Regions from separate parts of the Streptomyces sp. RFCAC02 genome, predicted to be linked through region 2. Evidence: predicted binding sites of a transcription regulator. Region 2 holds the regulator's gene; each other region holds the start of a gene.
What was found. Region 2 encodes HrcA, which represses chaperone genes, less so after heat shock. Its sites were predicted from a motif close to TTNGCACTCNGNNNNNCNGAGTGCNAA; they were not measured.

Region 1 (9,697 bases), 910 kb from region 2:
ACGCGGCGCTGCGGGAGAGGGCCGGGCAGGGCGTCACGGACGCGTTCGCGGCGTCGCAGTTCCCGGTGGCCCGTGCCTACGACCGCGTGGTGGCGATCACGCGGTCGGGCACGACGACGGAGGTGCTCGACGCGGTCGGCGCGGTCAGGGCGGCATGGCCCGCGGTCCCGGTCCTGGCGCTGACGGCCGACCCGGCCTCCCCGGTGATGCGGGCGGCGCAGCACGTCGCGGTCCTCGACTACGCGGACGAGTGGTCGGTCGTGCAGACGCGGTTCGCGACCAGCGCCCTGGCGTTCCTGCGGGCGGCGCTGGAGGCCGAGGGGCCGCTCCCCGAGGGGGTGGCGTCCGTGGAGCGCGCGGCCGCCGACGCGGCCACGGCGCTCGACGACGACCTGCCCCCGGAGGCCGTCGCGGCGGAGCAGTGGACGTTCCTCGGCACGGGGTGGGCGTACGGGCTGGCGCAGGAGGCGGCGCTGAAGCTGCGGGAGGCGGCGGGCGCGTGGACCGAGGCGTACCCGCTGCCGGAGTACCGGCACGGGCCGCTGGCCATCGCGGCGCCCGGGCGGGTGGTGTGGCTGCTCGGCGGCGCGCCGGACGGCTTCGCGGCCGAGATCGGACGGACGGGGGTCTCGGTGGTGCGCGGGCGGCTCGACCCGATGGCGGAGCTGGTCCGCGCCCAGCGGCTCGCCGTCGAGATCGCGCGGCGGCGCGGCCTCGACCCGGACCGCCCGCGCAACCTGCGGCGGTCGGTCATCCTGCGCTGACCCCCACCGCTGCCGGCCCTGCCGGGCGGTCCGTCCGCGGAACGCGCCGGTGTGCGGCCGTCCGCGATCGGTGGCACGCCGTCGGTACGGGTCGCCGGCACGGGGGTGTGCGGGGACTCCCCGTGGCAGGCGTGCCGGTGGGCGGCGTTCGCGCGCGATCCGGCAACACGGCGAGGTGCCGCTGCCGGCGTCGCGGGACGGGCACGTTCCGCCGGGTGGACCCCGGTGCCGGGGCAGGCGGGGTCGCCCGTCGAGGCGTGGCGTCCGGGGCGGTGCATCGGAAGGCGTCGGGTCGTCGTTGTACTGGGCGCGCTTGGCTGATGCGGCAACGCGGCGAGACGCCGCGCCGTGCCGGGCGACGCGACGGGGCGGACCTCGCCTGGCGCGGCCCTCGGGGTCCGTCCGGCGGGTCATGGCGCGGGCTCGCGGCGTGGGACGCGGTGCGTCGGAAGGTGCCGGACGGCAGCTCAGGCCCGTCCGTAAGCGCGCGATGCGGCGAGGTGCCGCTGCCGGCGTCGCGAGTTCCGCCGGGCAGGCCCTAGGGGCTGTCCGGCGGGTCTTGCCTGTCTCGCGACGCCGGCTACGGCACCTCGCTGCGTTGCCGTATCGCGCGAATACGGTCGGGTATGAGCTGCGATCCGGCGCCTTGCGATGCACCGCATCCGACGCCGCGAGCCGCGCCAAGATCCGCCGGGCAGACCCTAGCCCTCGCGCAGGGCCGTGAGCTGGTCGAGGAACCAGCGGGACGGCGGCAGTGCCGTCGCGGCCGCCGCGAGGCGCTTGGTGCGCCGCTCCCGTTCGTCGGCCGGCATCGACAGCGCGCGGTGCAGCGCCTCCGCCGTGCCCCGGATGTCGTACGGGTTGACCATGATGGCGTCATCGGACAGCTCGGCCGCCGCGCCCGCCTCCGTCGACAGGACGAGGGCCACGCCCCGCTCCGAGACGACCGGCACCTCCTTGGCGACGAGGTTCATGCCGTCACGGATCGGGTTGACGAGGGCCACGTCCGCCATCCGGTACGCGGCGAGCGACCGCGCGAAGTCGTCCCGCACATGCAGGACCACCGGCGTCCAGTCGCCCTCGGCGAACTCCGCGTTGATGCCGTCCGCGACCCGCGACACCTCGGCCGTGTACGCGCGGTACACCTCCAGGTCCTGCCGCGACGGGTACGCGAACGCCACATGCGTCACCCTGCCCCGCCACTCGGGAGAGTCCGTCAGCAGCCGTCGGAACGCGTGCAGGCCCCGCACGATGTTCTTCGACAGCTCCGTCCTGTCCACCCGCACGACGGTGCGCCGGTCGCCCACCTGCTTCCGCAGCCCAGCGAGCCGCTCGTCCACGTCGGGCCGGAACGCCCGCTCCCGCAGGAACCCGGCGTCCGCGCCGAGCCTGTGCACACCGATCCGCGTCGTACGGCCCCCGTACGTCACCGACCCGTCGGGACCGACCTCGGCGCCCAGCACGTCCGCGCAGCACGCCGCGAACGCGTCCGCCCACCGCCGCGTCAGGAACGCCGCGCGGTCGGCACCCAGAATGCCCGTCAGGACCTGCCGCGCCACGGCGTCCGGCAGGATCCGGAACAGCTCGGGCGGCGCCCACGGCGTGTGCGAGAAGTGGCCGATCCGCAGGTCCGGGCGCCGCTGACGCAGCAGCCCCGGCACGAGCGACAGGTGGTAGTCCTGCACGAGGACGGCAGCGCCCCGCTCGGCCTCGTCCGCCAGCGCGTCAGCGAACGCCTCGCTGTACGCCTCGTACCCGGCCCACTGCTTCTCGAAGGCGGCGTCGAAGACCGGCTCGAACGGCGTCTGGTACAGCAGGTGGTGGACGAACCACAGGACGGAGTTCGCGACGCCGTTGTAGGCCGCGTCGAACGTCTCGGCGGGGATGTCCAGCATCCGCACCGCCTGCCCGCCCGTGTCCGCCTCGGGAAGCCGCCCGCCGTGGTGCCCCGCCGCCTCCCTGTCGCCCTCGCCGAGGGCCGCGCACACCCAGGTACCCGCCTCGGGGCCGAGCGCGCTCAGGCCCGACACGAGGCCGCCGCCGCCGCGCTTCGCGACCAGGGACCCGTCGTCGGCCGGGGAGTAGCTCACCGGACCACGGTTCGAGGCGACCAGTACCTGCTTCGCGGTCATCGGTCCTCCAGCGCTCGGCACGGGCGTACGCCCCCGGTGAGGCGGAGGCTAACCGACCGCACGGCCGGCGAAACGTGGGAACCGTCACACCGCCCGCGCGTCCCCGCGACCGGGCGTACCGGCGCGTGACCCGCGCCGCGCGCCGTCACGGCAGCCGCCTCACGCGGCCTGCCGGCGCGCCGCGTACTCCGGCACCCCGCACATCGGGGGCCGCTCGTCGGCGTCGATCGGGTGCGTGCGCGGGGAGAAGGCGCCCTCCTCCGTGCGCTCGAACTGGGTGAGCCCCACGCGTTTCGGCAGCACGGTGCCGGGCAGGCGGCTCTGCGCGGTCCGCATGATCGCCGTGGACATGCGGCCCAGGGCCTGCCCGTCCTGGTGGCGGTGCTTGCGCACCCCGACGTCCACCTGGGCCACCGCGTCGAGACCCGCGACGTGCAGCGTGTCGATGAGCAGGCCCAGCTCCACGCCGTAGCCGACGGGGAACGGCAGCCGCTCCAGGAGCGACCTGCGGGCCGCGTACTCGCCGCCCAGGGGCTGCACCACGCCGGCGAGCTGCGGCCAGTGCAGGTTCAGCAGGGGGCGGGCCACCAGCTCCGTGACGCGGCCGCCCTGGTGCGCGCCGGTGGGCTTGTCGCCGAGCGGGCGGTCGTACATCGCCTTCACGAGCTGGACGTCCGGCTCGGTCAGCAGCGGGCCGAGGATGCCCGACACGAACCGCGAGTCGAAGTCCCGCAGGTCGGCGTCCACGAAGGCGATGATCTCGCCGCTCGCCGCGAGCAGTGAGCGCCACAGCACCTCGCCCTTGCCGGGGGCCGCCGGGATGCGCGGGAGGATCTCGTCGCGGTGCACGACCTTGGCGCCCGCCGCGGCGGCGGTCTCGGAGGTGCGGTCGGTGGATCCGGAATCCACCACGATCAGCTCGTCGATCAGTGGCACGGTCTCCATCAGGTCGCGCCGCAGCGCCTCCACGATGGCACCGACGGTCGCCTCCTCGTTGAGCGCGGGGAGGACCACGCTGATGCTCCCTGCCGCGCCTGCTGCCCGCTTCGCGTTCAACAGCTGCGGCAGCGGGCGGTCAGCGGCGCTCCAGGACCGGCGGTGCAGCCACGTCCTTGCCTCTTCCAGCACGAATGTCGCTCCTGTTCGCGTTCGGCCACTTTTACTCCATATGGCCGTGTCTGCCCTTTCCGGGCGGAGCCGAACCCGCTCACGCGCCGGATTTTGCCCTGCGTCTCGCGGATCGGACGGCCCGAGCCATTGTGGAGGTCGTCCGTTACAGTCTCGAACAGCGCAGGTGTCCTCCGCATATCGGGGGTCCCTCGCCGACAACCGCATACCGCTCATCCAGAGGGGCAGAGGGAACGGCCCGTTGAAGCCCCGGCAACCCTTCCGCCGGTTCCGCGTTCGCACGCGGGGCGCCCGGTGGGGAAGGTGCCAATTCCGTCCCGGGGCGAAGTCCGCCCGCGGGGAAGATGAGGAGAGGGGCCTCGCACCCATGTCCGTGCTGACCGAATCCGATCAGTCACCCGCCGCCACCGTCGATCTCGGACCCGCCGCGGCGCTGTCCTGCCGGGAGTGCGGGGAACGTTTCCCCCTCGCGCCCATCTTCGCGTGCTCCTCCTGTTTCGGCCCCCTGGAGATCGCCTACGACCTCCCCACGGGGGACCCCGAGGGCCTGCGCCGCCGCATCGAGGCCGGGCCGAAGAACATCTGGCGCTACGCGCCGCTGCTGCCCGTCCCCGCCGACGTGGCCGACAAGCCGAACCTCAACCCCGGCTTCACCCAGCTCATCAGGGCGGACCGGCTCGCCGCCGAGCTCGGCGTCACGGGCGGCCTGTACGTGAAGGACGACTCGGGCAACCCGACGCACTCCTTCAAGGACCGCGTCGTCGCCCAGGCCCTGGAGGCCGCCCGCGCCTTCGGCTTCACCACGCTGTCCTGCTCCTCCACCGGCAACCTGGCGGGCGCCGTCGGCGCCGCCGCCGCGCGGGCCGGCCTGCGCTCCTGCGTCTTCATCCCGCACGACCTGGAGGCGGGCAAGGTCGTCATGGCCGCGGTCTACGGCGGCCAGGTGGTCGCCATCGACGGCACCTACGACGACGTGAACCGTTTCTGCAGCGAGCTGATCGGCGACCCGCTCGGCGAGGGCTGGGGCTTCGTCAACGTCAACCTGCGCCCGTACTACGGCGAGGGCTCGAAGACCCTGGCGTTCGAGATCTGCGAGCAGCTCGGCTGGCGGCTGCCGGACCAGATCGTCATCCCCATCGCCTCGGGCTCGCAGCTCACCAAGATCGACAAGGGCCTCAAGGAGCTGATCGAGGTCGGACTCGTCGAGGACCGGCCGTACCGGATCTTCGGCGCCCAGGCCGAGGGCTGCTCCCCGGTGGCGCGCGCCTGGCGCGAGGGCCGCGACGTGGTGCGGCCGGTGAAGCCGGACACGATCGCCAAGTCCCTCGCCATCGGCAACCCGGCGGACGGCCCGTACGTCCTGGACATCGCCCGGCGCACGGGCGGGGCGGTCGAGTCCGTCACGGACGAGGAGATCGTCTCCGCCGTCAAGCTGCTGGCGCGGACCGAGGGCGTCTTCACGGAGACGGCGGGCGGCGTGACGCTGGGTGTGACCCGCAAGCTGATCGAGGCCGGCGTCCTCGACCCGGCGCTGACCACCGTCGTCGTGAACACCGGCGACGGCCTGAAGACCCTGGACGCGGTGGCGCCCACCACCGGTCCCACCGCGACCATCCGTCCGTCCCTGGACGCCTTCCGAGAGGCTGGCCTGGCATGAGTGTCACCGTCCGTATCCCCACGATCCTCCGCACCTACACCGGCGGCCGGTCCGAGGTGCCCGCCGAGGGCGCGACGCTGCGCGAGGTGCTGTCCGACCTCGACCGCAGCCACAGCGGCATCGCCGGCCGGGTCTTGGACGACGAGGGCAGGCTCCGCCGTTTCGTGAACGTGTACGTGAACGACGACGACGTCCGGTTCGCCGAGGGCCTGGACACGGCGACACCGGACGGCACGGGGATCTCGATCATCCCGGCCGTCGCCGGCGGCTGCTGAACCGGTCCGGTTTCCGACCGGACCGTGCCGGGCCGGCGTCCGGACGGCGATCGGGCGGTGTTCGCGGACGTTCGGATCCGTTGGAAAAAGACCGGGTCGGCGCCCGGCGGATGTTCGTAAAAGTGTGCGATCCGCCCCGGAACCTCGGGTTCCGGGGCGGATTCGCGCGCGGGGGGCGCTAAAGTGGCCTGCGCTCCCCGTTGTCCCCCGTGTCACGCACACATGAATTCGCGACACATCCCGCGAATCTCCCGCCGAAAAGTCGTGCACCAATTGTCGGGTTGGCACTTTTGGTGCCTGGCGGAATCTCCAACTATGGCCACCCGTACGGTATTTGCCCGGATCGCGGGTCCAAGAATTCTCCCTCGAATGGCCTGTTGCGCTGGGCGTCCGTCCCGATACATTCAGCGGCGGTCACGCGTTCCGGCGCACACCCCCTACGGCCGGGGGTGGGGTCTGACAGGTCTGACCCGGGTCCGCGGAGTGCGGCCCCGTGAAAGGGCCGGCAAAATGGGGAGTTAGGAAATGGCTCAGGGCACCGTCAAGTGGTTCAACGCGGAGAAGGGCTACGGCTTCATCGCGGTAGACGGTGGTGCGGACGTCTTCGTGCACTACAGCGCGATCCAGATGGACGGCTACCGCACCCTTGAGGAAGGACAGCGGGTCGAGTTCGAGATCTCGCAGGGCCAGAAGGGGCCGCAGGCCGACATGGTCCGGGTGAGCGCCTGAACCGCCGGACGTTCCGCACGACGAGACGACCAGGGTCCGCACCTCCCGGGGGGTGCGGACCCTGGCGCGTCACACGCCCGGGGGGTTTGCACTCGCCGGGGGAGAGTGCTAATCATGGGGTTAGCACTCTAGAGGTGAGAGTGACAGCAAGGACCGGTTCGGTGAGGTCCCGGAGCCAGGCGGAGCAAGGAACCGCGGGGCGAGTGGGGCCGTCCGTCGCGGGCGCCAGCGCGGTCCGGCGCAATCCACCCCTGTTCTGGGAGGACCACTTCACATGGCCAAGATCATCGCGTTCAACGAGGAGGCGCGGCGCGGCCTCGAGCGCGGGATGAACCAGCTCGCCGACGCCGTCAAGGTCACGCTCGGCCCCAAGGGCCGGAACGTCGTCCTGGAGAAGAAGTGGGGCGCCCCCACCATCACCAACGACGGTGTGTCGATCGCCAAGGAGATCGAGCTCGAGGACTCCTACGAGAAGATCGGCGCCGAGCTGGTCAAGGAAGTTGCGAAGAAGACGGACGACGTGGCCGGTGACGGCACGACCACGGCGACCGTCCTGGCCCAGGCGCTGGTGCGCGAGGGCCTGCGCAACGTCGCGGCCGGCGCGAACCCGATGGCCCTGAAGCGGGGCATCGAGGCCGCCGTGGAGAAGGTCTCCGAGGCCCTGCTCGGCCAGGCCAAGGAGGTCGAGACCAAGGAGCAGATCGCCTCCACCGCCTCCATCTCCGCCGGTGACACGCAGATCGGCGAGCTGATCGCCGAGGCGATGGACAAGGTCGGCAAGGAAGGCGTCATCACCGTCGAGGAGTCGCAGACCTTCGGGCTCGAGCTGGAGCTCACCGAGGGCATGCGCTTCGACAAGGGCTACATCTCCGCCTACTTCGCGACCGACATGGAGCGCATGGAGGCCGAGCTCGAGGACCCCTACATCCTCATCGTCAACTCCAAGGTCAGCAACGTGAAGGACCTCCTTCCGCTGCTGGAGAAGGTCATGCAGTCCGGCAAGCCGCTGCTGATCATCGCCGAGGACGTCGAGGGCGAGGCCCTGTCCACGCTGGTCGTCAACAAGATCCGCGGCACCTTCAAGTCCGTCGCCGTCAAGGCCCCGGGCTTCGGCGACCGCCGCAAGGCCATGCTGGGCGACATCGCGATCCTCACCGGCGGCCAGGTCATCTCCGAGGAGGTCGGCCTCAAGCTGGAGAACGCGACCCTCGACCTGCTGGGCCGCGCCCGCAAGGTCGTCATCACCAAGGACGAGACCACCATCGTCGACGGTGCCGGCGACAGCGAGCAGGTCCAGGGCCGGGTCAACCAGATCCGCGCCGAGATCGAGAACTCCGACTCGGACTACGACCGCGAGAAGCTCCAGGAGCGCCTCGCGAAGCTGGCCGGCGGCGTGGCCGTCATCAAGGCCGGTGCCGCGACCGAGGTCGAGCTGAAGGAGCGCAAGCACCGCATCGAGGACGCGGTGCGCAACGCGAAGGCCGCCGTCGAGGAGGGCATCGTCGCCGGCGGTGGCGTGGCCCTGCTGCAGGCCGCCTCGGTCTTCGACAAGCTGGACCTGCAGGGCGACGAGGCCACCGGTGCCGCCGCCGTCAAGCTGGCCCTGGAGGCCCCGCTGAAGCAGATCGCCGTGAACGCCGGCCTCGAGGGCGGCGTCGTGGTCGAGAAGGTGCGCGGCCTGACCCCGGGTCACGGCCTGAACGCCGCGACCGGCGAGTACGTCGACCTGCTGGCCGAGGGCATCATCGACCCGGCCAAGGTGACCCGCTCCGCGCTGCAGAACGCCGCCTCCATCGCGGCCCTGTTCCTCACCACGGAGGCCGTCATCGCCGACAAGCCGGAGAAGGGCGGCGCCGGTGCCGGCGCCGACGCGGCCGGCATGGGCGGCGGCATGGACTTCTGAGTCCCGCCACCGCACCACCGCACATCCCGGGAGCCCGGCCCCGGCGGTCATCGGACCGCCCGGGGCCGGGCTCCCGGCGTTGCCGGCGGGCTCAGGAGCCGGTGCCGGCGAAGTCGGCCAGCACGTCGAGAGCGGCCGTCAGATGGGGCGTCACCCGCTCCACGGTGTACGCCGTCCGCTCGGGCGGGTACGCGCGGGGGACGCTCTCGACCAGCATGATCAGGTAGAGGTAGGCGCGGTAGAACGCCATCCGGGCGCGCGCCGGGGCGTCGAAGTCCGTGCGGCCGCCCTCGGACGCGTACCCCGCGATGAGGGCGTCGTCGGGCTCGGGCGCGGACAGCAGCGTGAGGGACGCGAACTCGGCCAGCGGATCGCCCCAGAACATCCGCTCACCGTCGATGAGACCGCTCAGCCCCTCCCCGTCCAGCAGGATGTTGCCCTCCCACAGGTCGAAGTGGACGAGCGCCGGCACCGTGACCTCCGCGAGCGCCGGCGAGGCCGCCGCCGCCAGCTCCCGCACCCGGTCGGTGGCCACGGGGAGCGGCGCGTCGTAGCGGTCCGCGTCGGCCAGCAGCGCCGCCAGCATGCCGCCGAACGTCCCCGTCCAGTCCGCCGCCGCGGGAACGGCACCGCCCGGGTAGCCCCAGCGGCTGCCGGTGACGGCGTGCAGCCGGGCCACGGCTGCGCCCAGCTCGTACCGCAGACGCGGGCGGAGCGCGGCCGGTACGGGCGCCGGCGCGTCGTCCGGCCGGAACCACGGCGCGCCGGGCAGCTCCGTCATCAGCAGGTGGTCGTCGTCGGCCGACACGACGCGCGGCACGGTCGCCGCGCCGTGCGCCGCCGCCTCGCGGAAGAAGACGGCCTCGGCCGCGATGAGCCCGTCCTCGTACGTCATGCGCGGCCGGTGGGGCGCGGGCGGTCGCTTCAGGACGAGGCGGGTGCCGTCGGCCAGGCGTATGCGGTGGACCGTGTTGTACGTGCCGCCGCCGAGCGGCTCGTACGCGGCCACGGACTCCGGGTCGATGCCCGCCGCGGCCAGGACGGGCGGCGGGACGTGCGTCGGCTCAGGCATGGGCGGCCGCCTTGAGCGCGGCCCGCAGGTGGCCGTG
Region 2 (9,697 bases):
GATCTCGTACCACCCGAAACCGGCCGCGGTGAGCGCCTCCTCGGCGATCAGGTAGCGGTCGGCGTGCACGTCGTCGTCCGTCATCGGGACCTCGCCGCGCCGCACCCGCTGCGCGAGCCGCGTGCCCTCCTCGACGATCAGCGAGTACGCCGACACGTGGTCGGGACCCGCGGCGATCGCCGCGTCGAGCGAGGCGCGCCAGTCGTCGTCCGTCTCACCGGGGGTGCCGTAGATCAGGTCGAGGCTTACGTGCGGGAAACCGGCGGCCCGCGCCTCGGCGACCCGCCGCTGCGGGCTGCCCGGCGTGTGCGTGCGCTCCAGGACGGCCAGCACGTGCGGCCTGACGCTCTGCATCCCGAACGAGATCCGCGTGAAGCCCGCCTCCCGCAGCGCCGCGAGGGACGCGGCGTCCACCGAGTCCGGATTGGCCTCGGTGGTGACCTCGGCGTCCGCCGCCAGCCCGAACTCGGACCTGACCGCCGCGAGCATCCGCCCCAGGTCGGCCGGCGGCAGCAGCGTGGGCGTCCCGCCGCCGACGAACACCGTCGACACCTCGCGCGGGTCGTCGCCCAGCACCTTGCGGGCGAGCCGCACCTCCTCAGCCAGCACCTCGGCGTAGTTCTCCCGCGACGCGGCGGCCCCGCCCGCGCCGCGCAGCTCGGACGCCGTGTAGGTGTTGAAGTCGCAGTAGCCGCAGCGGGTCGCGCAGAACGGCACATGCAGGTAGAACGCCAGCGGACGGTCCGCGGCGCCGGCCGTCGCCGACACCGGGAGCGCGCCGTCGGCGGGCACCGGCTCGCCGTCCGGGAGGGTGGAGGGGGACATGGCTCCCATTGTCCCCGAGCGCCGGGGCGTGCCGGGACTCAGCCGTTCGGGCCGCCCACCGTCACATGGTCGATCAGGTGCTCCACCGGCCCGAGCAGCGCCGGCTCCAGGTCCCGGTAGGACGTGACGCACCCCAGGAGGCGCTGCCAGGCGGCGCCCGTGTTCTCCGGCCAGCCGAGCGCACGGCACACGCCCGTCTTCCAGTCCTGTCCGCGCGGCACGTCGGGCCATGCCGCGATGCCGGCCGACGCCGGCTTCACCGCCGCCCAGATGTCGATGAACGGATGCCCCACCACCAGCACGTGCGGATCGGTGACGGACGCCGCGATCCGCGACTCCTTCGACCCCTCCACCAGGTGGTCCACCAGCACGCCGAGCCGCGCGTCGGGACCTGGCCGGAACTCCTCGACGATCGCCGGGAGGTGGTCCACGCCCTCCAGGTACTCGACGACGACGCCCTCGATCCGCAGGTCGTCGCCCCACACCTTCTCGACCAGCTCCGCGTCGTGCCGGCCCTCGACGAAGATCCGCCCGGCGCGCGCCACCCGCGCCCGCGCCCCCGGGACGGCGATCGAGCCGGACGCCGTGCGCGCCGGCCCCGCCGCCGCGCCGGGGCGCCGCACGGGCCGCACGAGCGTGACGGTCCTGCCCTCGAGCAGGAACCCGCGCGGCTCCATCGGGAACACCCGCAGCGCCCCGAACCGGTCCTCCAGCGTCACGGTCGGCCCCTGCGCCGTCCGCTCGCACCGGACGACCGCGCCGCAGAACCCGGTCGCTACCTCCTCGACGACCAGGCCGGCGTCGGCCGGCACCTCGGGCACGGGGGCGCTTCGCTTCCAGGGCGGCGTCAGATCGGGTCCGTAACGTCGGTTGCGCACGCCCTCATGAGATCACGGGACCCGCCCGGCCACGAGGGGCCGGGCACGGGGGCCGGTCACGACGGGGCGGCCCCGAAGCGCCGCCGCAGGGCGTCCCGCTGGGCGCGCACGAACGCCGCGCCGACCACCGCCCCGTGGCCGGGAACGTACAGCGCGTCGGGGCCGCCGGCCGCGAGCAGCCGGTCCAGCGCCGCCGGCCAGCGCGCGGGCACCGCGTCGGGACCCGCCTGCGGTTCCCCCGATTCCTCCACGAGATCCCCGCAGAACACGACGCGCGGCGTGCCCTCGACCACGACGGCCACGTCGTGCGGCGAGTGCGCGGCGCCCAGGTCGAGGAGGCGCGCACGCGGCCCGCCGGCGGGGCCGGACACGGGCGCGTCCCCCGACACCGCGCGGCAGGGCGCCGCCGCGAGCAGCCGTCCCGCCTGCGCCGCCTCGGCCGCGGGGACCCCGTGCCGCACCGCGTCCGCCACGACCCCGGCCACGGGATCCGGTCCTTCGAGCCGCGGACCGTGCACGGTGACCCCCGGGAACGCCGCCGTGACCGCACCGGCGCCGAGGATGTGGTCGAAATGGGGATGCGTCACCACGAGATGCGTCACGGGCGCGCCGAGCAGTTCGCACGCCTCCCGCGTCAGCTCCGCGCCGGCCGCCGCCGTCGGCCCGGCGTCCACGAGCAGCACCCCGCCGGGCACCGCGACCGCCCCGGCCGTCTCGTCCCACCCCGCGAGCCGGCGGCGCAGCACACCCGCCGCCACCTCTTCCCAATCGCCTGTCATCCTGCGACGTTAGCCTCGTCGGACGGGAGGCGGCCACGGTGCGCGACGGGCGCTCGCGGGGCCTTCCTCCCGGCCGCGATTCCCTGGGCGTGCCCCCCGGCCGTACACTGGTCCAGGGATTGGCACTCGGAGACGGTGAGTGCCAGGCGGCGGAACGGAACGGACGGCCGGACGGGAGGTGTGGCGGCATGCTCAGTGAACGCAGGCTCGAGGTGCTGCGGGCCATCGTCCAGGACTACGTGGGCACGGAGGAGCCGGTCGGCTCCAAGGCCCTCACGGAGCGGCACAATCTCCAGGTCTCCCCGGCCACCGTGCGCAACGACATGGCGGCCCTTGAGGACGAGGGGTACATCGCCCAGCCCCACACCAGCGCCGGGCGCGTCCCCACCGACAAGGGGTACCGCCTCTTCGTCGACAAGCTCGCGGACATCAAGCCGCTGTCGGCGCCCGAGCGCCGCGCCATCCAGAATTTCCTCGACGGCGCCGTCGACCTCGACGACGTGGTGGGCCGCACGGTCCGGCTGCTCGCGCAGCTCACGCGGCAGGTCGCCGTCGTGCAGTACCCGTCGCTGAGCCGTTCGACCGTGCGGCACGTGGAGCTCCTCGCGCTCGCCCCCGCGCGCCTGATGCTGGTGCTCATCACCGACACCGGCCGCGTCGAGCAGCGCCTCATCGACTGCCCGGCGCCGTTCGGCGAGACCTCGCTCGCCGACCTCCGCGCCCGGCTGAACAGCCGGATCGCCGGCCAGCGCTTCCCCGAGGTGCCCCGGCTCGTCGCCGACCTGCCGGAGTCGTTCGAGATCGAGGAGCGCGGGACGGTCGCGACCGTCCTGTCCACCCTGCTGGAGACGCTGGCGGAGGAGACCGAGGAGCGTCTCGTCATCGGCGGCACGGCGAACCTGACCCGTTTCGGGCAGGACTTCCCCCTCACGATCCGGCCCGTCCTTGAGGCGCTGGAGGAGCACGTGGTGATGCTGCGGCTCCTCGGCGAGGCCAAGGGCTCGGAGATGACGGTGCGCATCGGCCACGAGAACGCGCACGAGGGACTGACCTCAACCTCGGTCGTGTCGGTCGGCTACGGTTCTGGTGACGAGGCGGTCGCCAAGCTCGGCGTGGTCGGACCGACCCGCATGGACTACCCGGGAACGATGGGAGCGGTGCGCGCAGTGGCACGGTACGTCGGACAGATCCTCGCGGAGAACTAAGTGGCGGCGGACTACTACGCGGTCCTCGGTGTACGGCGGGACGCCTCGCAGGACGAGATCAAGAAGGCGTTCCGCAGGCTGGCCCGGGAGCTGCACCCGGACGTCAACCCGGACCCGAAGACGCAGGAGCGGTTCAAGGAGATCAACACCGCCTACGAGGTGCTCTCCGACCCGCAGAAGAAGCAGATGTACGACCTCGGCGGCGATCCGCTGAGCAGCGCGTCGGCGGGCGCCGGGGCGGGCGCGGGCTTCGGCGGCGCCGGCTTCGGGAACTTCTCGGACATCATGGACGCCTTTTTCGGCACCGCGTCGCAGCGCGGCCCGAAGTCCCGCACCCGGCGCGGGCAGGACGCCATGATCCGTCTGGAGATCGACCTCAACGAGGCGGCGTTCGGCACCACCAAGGAGATCCAGGTCGACACGGCCGTGGTCTGCTCCACGTGCAACGGCGAGGGCGCCGCGCCCGGCACCTCCGCGCAGACGTGCGACATGTGCCGCGGCCGCGGCGAGGTCTCGCAGGTCACGCGGTCGTTCCTCGGCCAGGTCATGACCTCGCGCCCGTGCCCGCAGTGCCAGGGCTTCGGCACGGTCGTGCCGACGCCGTGCCCCGAGTGCGCGGGCGACGGCCGGGTCCGGACCCGCCGCACGCTCACGGTGAAGATCCCCGCCGGCGTGGACAACGGCACGCGCATCCAGCTCGCGGGCGAGGGCGAGGTCGGCCCCGGCGGCGGCCCCGCCGGCGACCTGTACGTCGAGATCCGCGAGCAGCCGCACGCGGTGTTCCAGCGCCGCGGCGACGACCTCCACTGCACCGTCACCATCCCGATGACGGCCGCCGCGCTCGGCACCAAGGTCCCGCTGGAGACGCTGGACGGCATGGAGGAGGTCGACGTCCGCCCCGGCACGCAGTCGGGGCAGTCGATCCCGCTGCACGGCCGCGGCGTCACGCACCTGCGCAGCAGCGGGCGCGGCGACCTCGTCGTGCACGTCGAGGTCCAGACGCCGGGCAAGCTCGACGCCGAGCAGGAGGAGCTGCTGCGGCGGCTCGCGAAGCTGCGGGGCGAGGAGCGGCCGATGGGCCAGTTCCAGCCGGGGCAGCAGGGCCTGTTCTCCCGCCTGAAGGACGCGTTCAACGGTCGATGAGCACCGCTCCCGTCTTCCTCGCCGGGTCGCTGGACACGGCCGCTCCCGGGCACACGCTCGTCCTGGACGGCGCCGAGGGCCGGCACGCCGTCGCGGTGCGCCGGCTGCGGGCCGGTGAGGACATCGTCCTGACCGACGGACGCGGCACCGGCGCCGTCGGCACGGTGGCCTCCGTGACCGGCCGGGACCGGCTCGACGTCCTGGTGACCGAGGTCCGCCGCGAGCCGGAGCCGGCGCCCCGCGTCACGGTCGTCCAGGCGCTGCCCAAGGGTGACCGGGGCGAGCTTGCCGTCGAGACCATGACGGAGACGGGCGTGGACCGGATCGTGCCGTGGGCGGCGGCCCGCTGTGTGACGCAGTGGCGGGCCGAGCGGGGCGCGAAGGCGCTCGCGAAGTGGCGTGCCACCGCGAGGGAAGCAGGCAAGCAGGCGCGGCGCCTGCGGTTCCCCGAGGTGACGGACCCGGTGACGACCCGGCAGGCGGCCGGGCTGCTCGCCGGGGCGTCGTTCGCGGCCGTGCTGCACGAGAGCGGTACGGAGGCGCTGTCCGGTGCGCCGCTGCCCGTGGACGGCGGCGCGGGGGACGGCGGAATCGTGCTCGTGGTCGGCCCGGAGGGCGGTGTCTCCCCGGAGGAGCTGGCCGCGTTCGCGGCGGCCGGCGCGCGGCCGTACCGGCTCGGGCCGACCGTGCTGCGCACCTCGACGGCGGGCACGGTGGCACTGGCGCTGTGCCTGGGCCGTACCCGCCGCTGGGCCTGAACCGGCGGGTGTGTCAGTCCTCCGCGCCGGGGTCGGGGTGGGCGCGGAGTTTCAGGACGGCGGCGACCAGGCCGCCCCAGACCACCACCATGGCGATGATCATCATCACGATCGCTGAGGCCGACATCACCGCTCCTCCGTTTCCACCGTCGTGGCACCCGTCGCGGGCACCGGTTCACCGTCGGTCCCGGCGTCGTGCCGCCAGCGCACCAGGGACAGCAGGACGCCCACCACCAGCGCTCCCGCCGCGACGGCCCAGCCGGACCACAGCAGGAACGACGACGAGTAGCCGCCGTAGTTCTCGTCGAACTCGCCCGTGAGGCTGTCCACCATCATCCAGGTCAGCACCAGCGGGGTGACGATGCCGAGGCACAGCCGCCACCACACGCCGAGACCGACCGCCGAGGTGGCGTCGGCGTCCGCCTGGAGCACCGGCAGGCGCCGCAGGACCCAGCTCACCGTGATGACGAGGGCGAGGCCGGCCAGCACGATGCCGTACTGGTTGATGAAGTGGTCGGCCACGTCGAGGAAGTGCAGCCCGCTGTCGTTGGAGAACAGCAGCACCGACACGACGGCCACCGCGCCGCCCACCGACAGCACCGCGGGAACGCGGCGCATGCCCGTCCGGTCCTCGAAGGCGGCCACGATCACCTGGACGATGCTGATCAGCGAGGTCAGCCCGGCGATCACGAGGGAGACGAAGAACAGCACGCCGAACAGCGCGCCCATCGGCATCTCCGAGATGATCTGCGGGAACGCCACGAAGGCGAGCCCGACACCGCTGTCCGTCACCTCGCCGACTCCGACGCCGCTCTGCACGGCCATGAACCCGAGCGTCGCGAACACCGCCACGCCGGCCAGGATCTCGAACGAGCTGTTCGCGAAGGCGGCGACCAGTGCCGAGCCCGTCAGATCCGAGCGCCGGCCGAGGTAGGACGAGTAGGTGATCATGATGCCGAAGCCCACGGACAGCGAGAAGAAGATCTGCCCGTACGCGGCCACCCACACACCGCCGTCGCTGAGGGCTCCCCAGTCGGGCTGGAAGAGGCCCTGCAGGCCGGTCCCCGCGCCGTCGAGCGTCAGCGCCCGCACGACCAGGATCAGGAAGAAGACGACGAGCAGCGGGATGAAGACCATGTTGGCCTTCTCGATGCCGCGCCGCACGCCCAGCGCGAGGATGACGAGCACGACGACCCACACCGCGATCAGCGGCCACGCGACGCCCGGCACGAACTCGGAGATGTGTCCCGGGTCGTCCGTGGTGTGGAGGAACTCGCCGAAGAGGAAGCCCTCGGGGTCGTCGCCCCACGCCTTGGTGACCGAGAAGCCGGTGTACCGCACGGCCCACGCCAGGATGGCCGCGTAGTAGGCGGCGATCACGAAGCAGATGGCGACCTGCCACCAGCCGATCGCCTCGGCCGGCCGCCGCAGCCGCCGCAGCGCGCCCGGCGGCGAGGCGCGGTGCCGTCTGCCGATCGTGTACTCGAGGATCAGCAGCGGGATGCCCGCCGTCAGCAGCGCGCACAGGTAGGGAACGATGAACGCGCCCCCGCCGTTCTCGTAGGTGACGGCCGGGAAACGCCAGATGTTCCCCAGGCCGATGGCCGAGCCGATCGCCGACATGAGGAAGCCCAGGCGGCTTCCCCACTGCTGGCGGCCCGCCTCCTGCTGAGCCATGAGTGCTGCCCCTCGTTCGCTGTGGTGTCCCGTGCACGCGGGCGGTCGGGTGGCGTATCCCCCGCGCACGGCAGGACACACCCGCGTTCACGGCAGCAAACGTTACATGAGGTGCAGTGGGTGTTTTTCGGGCAGGTCAGGGCCGGCCGCGCTCCGCGTGCAGGTGGGAGGCCACCGGCGCCAGCGCCTCGGTGAGTGCCGCGAGGGCCTCGGGCGGCAGGCGGTCGACGAAGTTCCGCCGGACGGAGGCGACATGGTGCGGCGCGACCTCCCGCATCGTCGTCCAGCCGTGCTCGGTGAGGACGGCGAACAGTCCGCGCCGGTCCGCCTCGCAGCTCTCCCGCCGCACGAGCCCGGCCTTCTCCATGCGCGTGATCTGGTGGGAGAGGCGGCTCTTCGACTGGAGGGTGGCCGCCGCGAGGTCGCTCATCCGCATCCGGCGCCCGTCCGACTCGGAGAGGTTGACCAGGATCTCGTAGTCGTTCATGGTCAGCCCGAACGGCTGGAGGTCCCGCTCCAGGCGGTGGGTCAGCAGCTTGCTGACCTCAAGGTGCACGCGCCAGGCGCGCTGCTCCGCGTCGCTGAGCCAGCGGGTCCCCTCGTCCGTCTCCATGCCGAGAACTCTAGTGCCGCGTCAGGCAAGGTTTGCCCGTCAAGGAGCGGCGTCCGGTGCGGTGCATCGCAAGGCGCCGGATCGCAGCTCATACCCGTCGTATTCGCGCGATTCGGCAACGCAGCGAGGTGCCGTGCCGGGCGACGCGACGGGGCGAACCTTGCCTGACGCGGCACTAGCCAACCCGCCGTGTCCCCCGGACGGCCCTGGGTGCCGGCCGGGGACACCGTGCTGCCACAATGGCCGAGACGTTTGTGCGTGCGTTCACAAGCAGGCGCGCGCCGCCCCGCCCGACCCCACGACACCGGACCACGAAAGCGGACCCCATGGACCTCAAGACCGCCACCGCCCTGCGCCGGCTCCGCCTGGTCTCCGCCCCGGAGGCCGTCTCCTTCCTCGTCCTGCTCGTCTGCTCGGTCCTGAAGCGGACCACGGACCTCGACTTCGTGCCGGTCATGGGCGCGGTGCACGGCATCCTGTGGGTGGCGTACGTCCTGTTCTGGGCCGACGCCTGGAACCGCGCCAAGTGGGCGCCGCGCACCGCCGCCTGGTACTTCCTGATGTCGGTCCTGCCGCTCGGCGGCTTCTTCGCCGAACGCGCCCTGCGCCGTCTCCAGGACGACGCCGTCATCGCGGCCCGCGCACGCCGCGAGGGTGTCGTCGGCGCCTGACACGCGCCCCCCGCCGCACGCCGCTGTCACCCTCCGGCGTCATCCGGTAACCCCTCCGGGCCTCCCCGGCTCGACATCCGGCACCCCCTGCCATGGGGTGGGACTTGTCCGATTCGCGGAGTAAGTCCCCGGTGAGGAGGGTGCCGTGCGGCACACACGGCTCGACGGCCACCGCTACGACTACGAGAGGTACAGCAGGCTCGCCGGCCCCGCGGCCGAGCCCGCGCCCGGCTACCGCGTCGCGTACCGCAGCCTGCTCTCCCGCGAGCCGCACCGAATACGAGCCGTCCTCCTCATGACGCTGGCGCCCCTGCTGTCGGCGCTGCTCCTGGTCTGGCTGATCTGGCCGAGCCACTGGACGGACCGCGAGCACGCGCCCTGGTGGCTGCCGGTCGCCGACGCGGTGATGCTCGGCTGCGTCGCGCTGGTCGAGCTGTTCCGGCTCGTCAACGTCGTGTCCATCGCGCACGCGACCCTTGTCGCCCGCGACCCCGTGCCCGTCACGCCGGAACCGGGCACCCGTGTGGCGTTCCTCACCACCTTCGTCCCCGGCAAGGAACCCCTCGCGATGGTCCGCGCCACGCTGGAGGGGGCCGTCCGGCTGCGGCACACCGGGCCGCTGGACGTCTGGCTCCTCGACGAGGGCGACGATCCGGACGCCCGCGCGCTGTGCGAGGAACTCGGCGTGCGGCACTTCTCGCGCCGCGGCGTCGAGGAGTGGAACCAGCCCGACGGGCCGTACCGCGCCCGCACCAAGCACGGGAACTACAACTCCTGGCTGGACGCCCACGGCGACGAGTACGACTTCTTCGCCTCCGTCGACACCGACCACGTCCCGCTCCCCGGCTACCTGGAGCGGATGCTCGGCTACTTCCGCGACCCGGACGTCGCCTTCGTCGTCGGCCCGCAGGTGTACGGCAACTACGCCGGCCCGGTCACCAAGGCGGCCGAGAGCCAGCAGTTCCTCTTCCACGCCCTCATCCAGCGGGCCGGGAACCGCTACGGCTGCCCCATGTTCGTCGGCACCAACAACGCCGTCCGCGTGGACGCCCTGCGGTCCGTCGGCGGCCTGTACGACTCGGTCACCGAGGACATGGCCACCGGCTTCGAGATCCACCGCCGGCGCAACCCCGCCACGGGCCGCCGCT
Region 3 (9,697 bases), 860 kb from region 2:
ACGTCGGCCTTTGTCACGAAGTCGCTGCCGCCCCTCGTCGTCCGCCACGTCTCGGCGAGTGGACGCAGACGCAGCGCTCGGTTCAGCGAGCCGTTCTCGGACTGGTGAATCGCGGTGTCGGCGAACAGGAGGTCCTCGGGATTGACGAGCTGCACGACGCCGGGGGAGTGCGTGTTGATCAGTACCTGCCGGAACGGGTTGTCCGTCCCGGGTTCCTCCGTCGGGTCGACGGCAAGGTCCTGGACGAGGTCGACCATGGCGTTGAGGTTCGCGGGATGAATACCGTTCTCGGGCTCCTCCATGCAGATCAGACCGCGCACGGACGTGTCTTCCAGCAGGACGCACAGAGCCAGGAAGCGCAGGGTGCCCTCGGACAGGCTGCGTGCGGGCAGCGTCATGCCGGCCACCTCGCGCACGTTGACTGTGAGAAGCTCCCGGACCTCGTCCTGATCGACGTCCAGATCGCGGATATGGATACCCGTCAGGTCCGAGAGGCGCCCCGCGACTCTCGCGTACACCTGGCCTGGGTCCGCGTCGGGGGTGCCATGGGCCACCCGGAAGAGCGTCGCGGGCAAGTGGGAGCCGTCAGCGCCCATCACCTGCGGGTCGACGTACCGGTCGGACCTGCGCAGAGCCGATGGCTCAAGAGCGAGCCGTCGCCATGACTGCATCTCGCGGCGAGCCGCCAGGATGGTGGGGTCGTCACTGCTGGTGATGGTGGAGACGACGGTCGCGGGCGCCCGGGACGCCGCGGCCGGCTTGGGCTGACCCCGGCTGCCACCGTCCTGATGGATCCTGACGACCGACTCACCGGCTTCGTTCGTCGTCGAGATGAAGGGGGCGCCGCTGCGGTGACCCTGGATCACGACGTTGCGGAACTGTTTCGCGCTGTGGCGGAACAGGAGGTGCTGGGGGGCCTTGCCCTTCGTGATGTGGCTCAGCGTCTCGTGCAGGAGGGTGAGCCGACCGAATCGGTCCAGGCCGGACGGTTCCTGGTAGCCCACCTCGAGCTCATATCGCAGGAACGTGGTCGTGGCCTTCGCCGCCCGGCCGAAGTCGTCCTCCGTGTGCAGCGGGACGATCATCTCGGCGGCGAACTTCATCCGGTGATGGCCGGGCGCGAAGCCCTTCCAGAAGAGGTCACGGGGGTCGCCATGACGCTCGCCGTGCACGCCGCGGACTTCCTGCGCCGCCTCCATCATCGACTGGTCGGCGAGCAGGGAGAGGAACTGGATGGCGTCGAAAACGTTCGACTTGCCGGTGCCGTTCTCTCCTGCGATGCAGGTGAAGGGGCCGAAGTCGATGGACAGGTTCAGCAGGTTCTTGAACCCGTGGACTTCGAGGCGGGTCAGCATGCTGTCTCCGGGGGCTCGCCAGGCGGGTTCGACAAGCCTACTTGTGGCGGACGTCACGAGCCTTTGTGCCGGTGGCCCCCACCTGCGCTCGGCCACGCCCGAGTTGTCCCGGCCGGCGAGTGGACAGCGCTTCCCGTGCCGCCGCTGAGTGATTGCAGGTGATCGGTCGGTCAGGACGCAGCCGGCGTGATTCCGACGCGGGTGGGAAACGCTCGGGCACGGCCGCGGTGGTTCAGCCGGTGGGGTGGCTGTCTCCGTCGGTGGCCGGTGCGGGGTGGCCGACCAGCATCGCCGCCGTGCCCGCGACCCGTGTCAGGAACACGGTGGCCGAGGCCGGTCCCGGCGGCAGTTTCAGCCGGCGGATCAGTTCCTCCGGCATGAGGGCCGCGCCGCGCTTCTTCACCGTCACGGTGCCGACGCCGCGGTCGCGCAGGTGGGCGCGCAGCCGTTTCACGTTGAACGGCAGCACGTCGTCCAGCGCGTAGGCCGTGGTGAACGGGTCGGCGGGCGGCGGGGGGCCGTCCGTCGTGATGTAGGCGATCGTCGGGTCGAGCAGCCGGCCGCCGAGACGCTCGGCCGCCTCCGCGACGAGGTGGGCGCGGATCACGGCGCCGTCCGGCTCGTGCAGCCAGCGGCCCGGCGGCCCGGCGGGCGCCCGACGCTCTCCGGTGCCGGTGAGGACGGCGCCGCCCGGCAGCAGCGTCGCGGAACGCGGTGGCGCGCCGGCGCCCGTGCCGAACCACAGGACGGCCTCCTTCACCTCGCCCCGGTGCGACACCCACTCGGCGACCGCGCCGTCCGGCACCGCCTCGTGCGGGATGCCGGGGGCGGTCTTCAGGGCGGCGTACGGTACGTGGCGGGCCGCGGCGACGGCCCAGGACAGCGGCGGCAGGTACGCCTCGGGGTCGAAGATCCGGCCGCGCCCGCCGCGCCGCGCCGGGTCGGCGAACAGCGCGTCGAACCCGGCGAGACGCGCAGCCGTCCCGATGTCCGTGACGTCGGCGTGCCGCACCTCGATGCGGTCGCCGAGCCCGAGGGCCTCGGCGTTCGCCTCGGCCACGGCACAGGTCAGGGGGTCGCGGTCGACGGCGAGGACGGAGATCCCGGCGCGGGCCAGCGCGATGGCGTCACCGCCGATGCCGCAGCCGAGGTCCGCCAGGTGCCGTACGCCGAGGGCCGCGAACCGGCCGGCGCGCCAGGCGGCGACGGGGGCGCGCGTCGCCTGCTCCACGCCGCCGGGCGTGAAGTACATGCGTGCCGCGTCGGCGCCGAACTTGGCCGCCGCCCGCTGCCGCAGCCGGGCCTGCGCGACCGCGGCCGTGACGAGGGCCGGCGGGTGGGTGCGGCGCAGCCGGGTGACCGCGGCGAGCTCCCCGTCCGGCGGGAGGTCGCGCAGGACGGCCAGGAGGTCCTGGCCCGTTCCGGTCAGCAGCGCGCGGAACGCGGCGGCGGGGTCGGCGGGGTCGTTCGGTGCAGCCACACGGGTCATTCTCCCCGGTCGCCCGGACCGGCGTTCGGGGGCGGGGCGGGCGCCGGTGGCACCATCCCGAACCATGAAGATGATCGGACAAGTACGACAAAACGATCATATGGAAACCGGTGGGGAGAGCAGGGGGCCGGCCGGGCCGCCCGCACGCCCGGGCCCACGACGGATCCGCCGCTGCCTCGCCCTCGGCGGCGCGGCGATACTCGCGCTCACCTGCGCGGGACCCGGCCTCCCCGCCCACCTGCTCGGCCTCCGGCAGACGGACGCCGGCCCGGACCACCGCCTGTCCGCCACCGTCGACGGCGCACCCAAGGCGTCCGCCGCCACGTCCGTGCCGCTGCTCACCGTCCCGGGGCGGGCGAGCGAGCGGGCCGCCCGCGTGACCGAGGGGTACGCGCGGGCGCTGGAGCGCGAGCACGCCCGGCGGGTCACCGCCGCCCGCGCCTGGGGGCTGCGCGCCGTCCCCCTGCGCGCCCCGGAGCCGCCGGAGGAGAAGCCGGAACTCACCACCGAGCCCGGGCACATCACCGGCCCCGGTCTGCCCCCGGTCATCGTCGGCGTTCCCACCGACGAGAAGATCGTCTTCCTCACCATCGACGACGGCGCCGAGAAGGACCCCGCGCTGCTGCGCATGCTCGACGACCTCGGCATCCCCTACACCGGCTTCCTCGCCGACGAGGTCGCCCGCGAGGACTACGGCTATTTCCGCGACGCCCTCGCCGACGGCCACACCGGCCAGAACCACTCGCTCAACCACCGCGAGATGACCCGCCTCAGCTACGCCGAGCAGCTCGCCGAGATCTGCGGCCAGCAGGCCGTGCTCGAACGCGAACTCGGGCAGCGCCCCACCCTCTTCCGGCCGCCGTACGGCGCCTACGACGCGAACACCCTCCGCGCCGCCGCCGAGTGCGGCGCCGAGGTCGTCCCGCTGTGGGCGGAGGAGGCGTTCCCCGACCGGATGGAGTACGGCCGCCCCGACGGCAGGCTGCACCCGGGCGACATCATCCTCACCCACTTCAGGGGCGAGGGGGAGTGGGACGGCAGCATGACCGACCTGCTCCGGCGCGTCCTCGACACCGTCACCGAACAGGGGTTCGCCATCGCCCGTTTGGAAGACTACGTGTGACGTCCCCGCGCGCCGGAGCCGCCGGCGCGCCCGTCGTGACCTGCGGCGCGCCGCCCGGGGCCGGTCCACGGGGCGCGCCGTCGGCGCGTTGGCACTCTAGTTGACTGAGTGCTAACGGACGCATAGTCTCGACGCTGGCACTCTTCATGCGAGAGTGCCAGCTACGCGCGACGGGCGGACTCGGCACCCGCGACGACGGGTCCACCAGGTCGCCATCCAGCCATAGAAGCCCCGTGAGATCTCCGAAGGGGGAGGTCGGATCGTGACGACCGCCAGCAAGGTTGCCATCAAGCCGCTCGAGGACCGCATCGTGGTCCAGCCGCTCGACGCCGAGCAGACCACGGCCTCGGGCCTGGTCATCCCGGACACCGCCAAGGAGAAGCCCCAGGAGGGCACCGTCCTTGCCGTCGGCCCCGGCCGCTTCGAGGACGGCAACCGCCTGCCGCTCGACGTGAAGGTCGGCGACGTGGTGCTGTACAGCAAGTACGGCGGCACCGAGGTCAAGTACAACAACGAGGAGTACCTCGTCCTCTCCGCTCGCGACGTGCTCGCGATCATCGAGAAGTAGGGCGACGCAGACGCGGCGCACCACCGTGCCCCGGTACCCGAGCCGGCCCGTCCGGCAGGCCGGGTCCCGGGGCACGGCCTCGACGCGCGCGCACCGCCCACGTCCGGCCCAGAGTCAAAGGCACAAGGGACACCCACAGCCATGGCGAAGATCCTGAAGTTCGACGAGGACGCCCGGCGCGCCCTCGAGCGCGGCGTGAACCAGCTCGCCGACGCCGTCAAGGTGACCATCGGCCCCAAGGGCCGCAATGTCGTCATCGACAAGAAGTTCGGCGCCCCGACCATCACGAACGACGGCGTCACCATCGCCCGTGAGGTCGAGACCGAAGACCCGTACGAGAACCTCGGCGCGCAGCTCGTCAAGGAGGTCGCGACCAAGACCAACGACGTCGCGGGTGACGGCACCACCACCGCGACCGTCCTGGCGCAGGCGCTGGTGCGCGAGGGTCTGCGGAACGTCGCCGCCGGCGCGTCCCCCTCCGGCCTCAAGCGCGGCATCGACGCCGCCGTCGCCGCGGTCGCCGAGGACCTGAAGGCCAGCGCCCGCCCGATCGACTCCAAGGAGGACATCGCCGCGGTCGCCGCCCTGTCCGCCCAGGACAAGAAGGTCGGCGAGCTGATCGCCGAGGCGATGGACAAGGTCGGCAAGGACGGTGTCATCACCGTCGAGGAGTCCCAGACCTTCGGGCTCGACCTGGAATTCACCGAGGGCATGGCGTTCGACAAGGGCTACCTGTCGCACTACATGGTCACCGACCAGGAGCGCATGGAGGCCGTCCTCGACGACCCCTACATCCTGATCCACCAGGGCAAGATCTCCTCCATCCAGGACCTCCTGCCGCTGCTGGAGAAGATCATGCAGGCCGGTTCCTCCCGGCCGCTGCTGATCATCGCCGAGGACGTGGACGGCGAGGCGCTGTCCACCCTGGTCGTCAACAAGATCCGCGGCACGTTCAACTCGGTCGCCGTCAAGGCCCCGGGCTTCGGCGACCGCCGCAAGGCGATGCTGGGCGACATGGCCACCCTCACCGGCGGCCAGGTCATCTCCGAGGAGGTCGGCCTCAAGCTCGACCAGGTCGGGCTCGACGTCCTCGGCAGCGCGCGCCGCGTCACCGTGACGAAGGACGACACCACCATCGTCGACGGCGCCGGCCAGTCCGCCGACATCGAGGCCCGGGTCGCCCAGATCCGCGCCGAGATCGAGAACACCGACTCCGACTGGGACCGCGAGAAGCTCCAGGAGCGCCTCGCGAAGCTCGCCGGCGGCGTGTGCGTCATCCGTGTCGGCGCCGCCACCGAGGTGGAGCTGAAGGAGAAGAAGCACCGTCTGGAGGACGCCATCTCGGCCACCCGCGCGGCGGTCGAGGAGGGCATCGTCCCCGGCGGCGGCGCCTCCCTCGTGCACTCGGCGAAGGTCCTGGAGGGCGACCTCGGCCGCACCGGCGACGAGGCGACCGGTGTCGCGATCGTCCGCCGCGCCGCCGTCGAGCCGCTGCGCTGGATCGCGGAGAACGCCGGCCTTGAGGGCTACGTCATCACCTCCAAGGTCGCCGACCTGGACAAGGGGCAGGGCTACAACGCCGCCACCGGTGTCTACGGCGACCTGGTCAAGGACGGCGTCATCGACCCGGTGAAGGTCACCCGCTCCGCCCTGCAGAACGCGGCCTCCATCGCCTCCCTCCTCCTCACCACCGAGACCCTCGTGGTGGAGAAGAAGGAAGAGGAGCCGGAGCAGGCCGCCGGCCACGGCCACGGCCACTCGCACTGAACCGCCGGCCGCCGACCGCGGCCCCGGCGTCCCGTGGGGCCGCCCGCTCCCCCGAGGGGGAACGGGCGGCCCCACCGGCCTGTCACGCGCCGTCCGGTGTCCCGCCCCGCTTCGGCCCGTACTTCCGGCCGGCCCGTGACGAGATGCCGCCGAGCGCGCTCCGCGGGACGAGCCGGGCCGCACCCATCAGCGCCCGGTAGCGCAGGTCGGGGATGCTGACCGTCCGGCCGCGCCCCAGGTCCCGCAGCGCCGCGTCCACCACGCGGTCGGCGTCGAGCCACATCCAGCCCGGGATGCTGTCGGTCCGCATGCCCGCCCGGCCGTGGAACTCCGTCCGCACGAACCCCGGACACAGCGCCATCAGCCGCACCCCGCTGCCCGCGAGGTCACGGGCGGCGCCCTCCGTGAACTGCACCACCCACGCCTTCGACGCGCCGTACGTCCCGCGCGGCAGGAACGCCGCGACCGACGCCACGTTCACCACGCCGCCGCGCCCGCGCTCCTGCATCGGCACGGCGGCGGCCGAGGTGAGCCGCAGCACGGCCTCGCAGTGCACCTTCAGCATCCGCAGCTCGTCGGCGACCGGCGCCTTGAGGTAGCGTCCGCGCAGCCCGAACCCCGCGTTGTTGACGAGGAGGCCGACGGGCCGCGCGTGGTCGGCGAGCCGTTCCTCGACCGCCGCGATGCCGTCGTCGGTGGCGAGGTCGGCGCGCAGGACGTCCACCTCGACGCCGTGCCGGTCGTGCAGTTCCGCGGCCCGGCGCCGCAGCGCGTCCCTGTCCCGCGCGACGAGCACCAGGTCGTGCCGGTCGCGGGCCAGCCGGTGGGCGAAGGCGGCGCCGATCCCGGCGGTGGCGCCCGTCACCAAAGCAGTTGTCATACCGGGGACGGTAGTGGTCCCGCGGGCGTCGTTCCCAGGGGCGCGGGTCAGACGGTCCCGTCGCCGTCCCCGTACGGGCCGCCGCCCGCGTCGGCGTACGCCTCCTCGCGGGCCGCCGTGCGCGCGGGGGAGCGCACGAGATCACGGCGCGCGCGGCCGAGCAGCTCCTCGCGCTCGTCCTCGGTCAGCCCGCCCCACACGCCGTACGGCTCGCGGACGGACAGGGCGTGCGCGGCGCACTCGGACCGGACGGGGCAGCGCATGCAGACCTCCTTCGCCGCCTCCTCCCGGGACGTGCGCGCGGCGCCGCGCTCCCCCTCGGGATGGAAGAACAGCGAGCTGTCCACGCCCCGGCAGGCAGCGAGGAGCTGCCAGTCCCACAGGTCGGCGTTCGGGCCGGGAAGGCGGGAGAAATCTGCCATGACAGGTGTCCCATCATCATCGGTCGTCTTCGGTACCGCAGCCGGAGTAGATGTAAATATGACTACCCGCTGAATATATCCATAGACACCCAAAGATGGGCAGCAAGGTCTAAAAAGGGCAAAAATGAATGTTCGGCGCGTCAGGTCAACCGCGGCTGCCCCGTGACAGAGCCCTCACGTAGAGTGCTCTCACTCTGTGGTTGGCGACCGTAACTCTTTCGGGTGACCGTCGTTGAGAGGGCGGAAGCGGTTTGACGGCGGCCATCGCGGCTCGCCGGCCGCACAGGTGACGACACACAACTGCCTGGAGGCACAAGGTGATGCCCATCAGCTGCGGAGGGCGGCCATGACTTCCGTCCTCGTCTGCGACGACTCCCCCCTGGCCCGGGAGGCGCTGCGCCGCGCGGTCGCGACCGTGCCCGGCGTCGAGCGGGTCACGACGGCGGCCAACGGCGAGGAAGTGCTCCGCCGCTGGGGTGCCGACCGTTCCGACCTGATCCTCATGGACGTCCGTATGCCCGGCCTCGGCGGTGTTGAGACCGTCCGCCGGCTGCTGTCCGCCGATCCGGGGGCGCGCATCATCATGCTCACCGTCGCGGAGGACCTCGACGGCGTGGCGCTCGCCGTCGCGGCGGGCGCGCGCGGCTACCTCCACAAGGACGCCTCCCGCGCCGAGCTGCGCGCCACGGTCACCCAGGCCCTGGCCGACCCGACCTGGCGGCTCGCCCCGCGCCGTCTGCGCTCCTCGGACATGGGGGCCGCCCCGACGCTCACCGCGCGCGAGATCCAGGTGCTCGAGGGCATGAGCCACGGCCGGTCCAACGCGGAGATCGGCCGGGAGCTCTTCCTGTCCGAGGACACGGTCAAGACGCACGCGCGCCGGCTGTTCAAGAAGCTCGGCGCCTCCGACCGCGCACACGCGGTGGCCCTGGGCTTCCGCTGGGGTCTGGTCCGCTGACGCGCCCCGGGGAGGGGCCGGACGGGGAGCGCGGCGCGCGCCGTCACCCCCCGTCCGGCGGGAGCGGACTCAAAACGTCCGGCGTTGACGCATCCTTGAAGGCATGACGCTCCTTGGGGACGAGCCGGCCAGGCGTGAGGGGAGGGCAGCCCGGAGCATGACTCTGAGCGCCCCCGCACATAACGCTTCGACGCACAACTCCGCCCGCGGTGACACGGACCGCGCGGCGAGGGTGCACCATGGACCGATGCGCGACGACGAGGCCACGGGGATAGGGACCCTCGTGCATCGTGCGGCCGGCGGCGACGCCCAGGCCACCCACGACCTGCTGGCCCATGTGCATCCGCTTGCCCTCCGCTACTGCAGGACGCGGCTCGCCCGCCTGCCCGGAGAGGCCCGCCACTTCGTGGACGACCTCGCGCAGGAGGTGTGCCTCGCGGTCCTGTGCGCCCTGCCGCGCTACCGCGACACCGGGCGGCCGTTCGACGCGTTCGTCGTGGCCATCGCCCACCACAAGATCGCGGATCTCCAGCGCGCGGCCCTGCGGCGTCCCGGCAGCACCGCCGTCCCCTCCGACGAGATGCCCGAGCGGCCCGACGACTCCCTCGGTCCCGAGGAGCGCGCCCTCCAGAGCAGCGACGCGGAGTGGGCGCGCCGCCTCCTCGCGAACCTCCCGGAGCACCTGCGCGAGCTGGTGCTGCTGCGGGTCGCGATCGGGCTCACCGCGGAGGAGACCGGGGAGAAGCTCGGCATGTCGCCGGGCGCGGTCCGGGTCGCGCAGCACCGTGCCCTGACGCGGCTGCGCGCGCTCGCCGGCCGCTGACCCGGCCCGTGGCGCCCGCCCGTGACGGGTGCCACTGAGGGCCGCGTCACAGGCCCCGCTTCCGGGCGGTCCGCACCTTCGGCGGGGCCGTAGCATGGAGAACCGGGCCCGTACAGGCCCGGAGGGAGTGGATCTCGGGTGCGGGAAAGGCAGTCATGACTGGTTACGCGGGTGAGGTACCGGAGAAGTTCGCGACGCTCGGGCTGACGTTCGACGATGTGCTGCTGCTGCCGGGCGCCGCCGATCTCGCCCCCCAGGACATCGACACCTCCACGCGGCTCTCGCGCAACGTCCGGGTGAACGTGCCGCTCC

Region 1: a site for HrcA is predicted at 6,771-6,797, ahead of groL (chaperonin GroEL). Genes of this name have one in related genera too.
Region 3: a site for HrcA is predicted at 4,056-4,082, ahead of groES (co-chaperone GroES). Genes of this name have one in related genera too.

What each region holds. Positions count from the first base shown of each region.
Region 1 is NZ_SAUH01000001.1:3,614,777-3,624,473, forward strand. It holds gene EMA09_RS16725 (SIS domain-containing protein) at 1-764, shown strand, start outside; gene EMA09_RS16730 (trehalose-6-phosphate synthase) at 1,466-2,896, opposite strand; gene EMA09_RS16735 (glucosyl-3-phosphoglycerate synthase) at 3,056-4,024, opposite strand; SAM riboswitch class I at 4,234-4,375, shown strand; gene thrC (threonine synthase) at 4,392-5,681, shown strand; gene EMA09_RS16745 (MoaD/ThiS family protein) at 5,678-5,956, shown strand; gene EMA09_RS16750 (cold-shock protein) at 6,482-6,685, shown strand; gene groL (chaperonin GroEL) at 6,960-8,588, shown strand; gene EMA09_RS16760 (aminoglycoside phosphotransferase family protein) at 8,680-9,660, opposite strand; gene murQ (N-acetylmuramic acid 6-phosphate etherase) at 9,653-9,697, opposite strand, start outside.
Region 2 is NZ_SAUH01000001.1:4,527,924-4,537,620, forward strand. It holds gene hemW (radical SAM family heme chaperone HemW) at 1-834, opposite strand, end outside; gene EMA09_RS21090 (DUF3097 domain-containing protein) at 864-1,703, opposite strand; gene EMA09_RS21095 (MBL fold metallo-hydrolase) at 1,760-2,482, opposite strand; gene hrcA (heat-inducible transcriptional repressor HrcA) at 2,671-3,687, shown strand; gene dnaJ (molecular chaperone DnaJ) at 3,688-4,830, shown strand; gene EMA09_RS21110 (16S rRNA (uracil(1498)-N(3))-methyltransferase) at 4,827-5,588, shown strand; gene EMA09_RS21115 (methionine/alanine import family NSS transporter small subunit) at 5,602-5,715, opposite strand; gene EMA09_RS21120 (sodium-dependent transporter) at 5,715-7,265, opposite strand; gene EMA09_RS21125 (MarR family transcriptional regulator) at 7,402-7,878, opposite strand; gene EMA09_RS21130 (DUF3817 domain-containing protein) at 8,205-8,549, shown strand; gene EMA09_RS21135 (cellulose synthase catalytic subunit) at 8,695-9,697, shown strand, end outside.
Region 3 is NZ_SAUH01000001.1:3,670,135-3,679,831, forward strand. It holds gene EMA09_RS17015 (AAA family ATPase) at 1-1,355, opposite strand, end outside; gene EMA09_RS17020 (methyltransferase domain-containing protein) at 1,588-2,844, opposite strand; gene EMA09_RS17025 (polysaccharide deacetylase family protein) at 2,945-3,967, shown strand; gene groES (co-chaperone GroES) at 4,227-4,535, shown strand; gene groL (chaperonin GroEL) at 4,677-6,302, shown strand; gene EMA09_RS17040 (SDR family oxidoreductase) at 6,385-7,182, opposite strand; gene EMA09_RS28655 (WhiB family transcriptional regulator) at 7,230-7,604, opposite strand; gene EMA09_RS17050 (response regulator transcription factor) at 7,951-8,562, shown strand; gene shbA (RNA polymerase sigma factor ShbA) at 8,810-9,385, shown strand; gene guaB (IMP dehydrogenase) at 9,541-9,697, shown strand, end outside.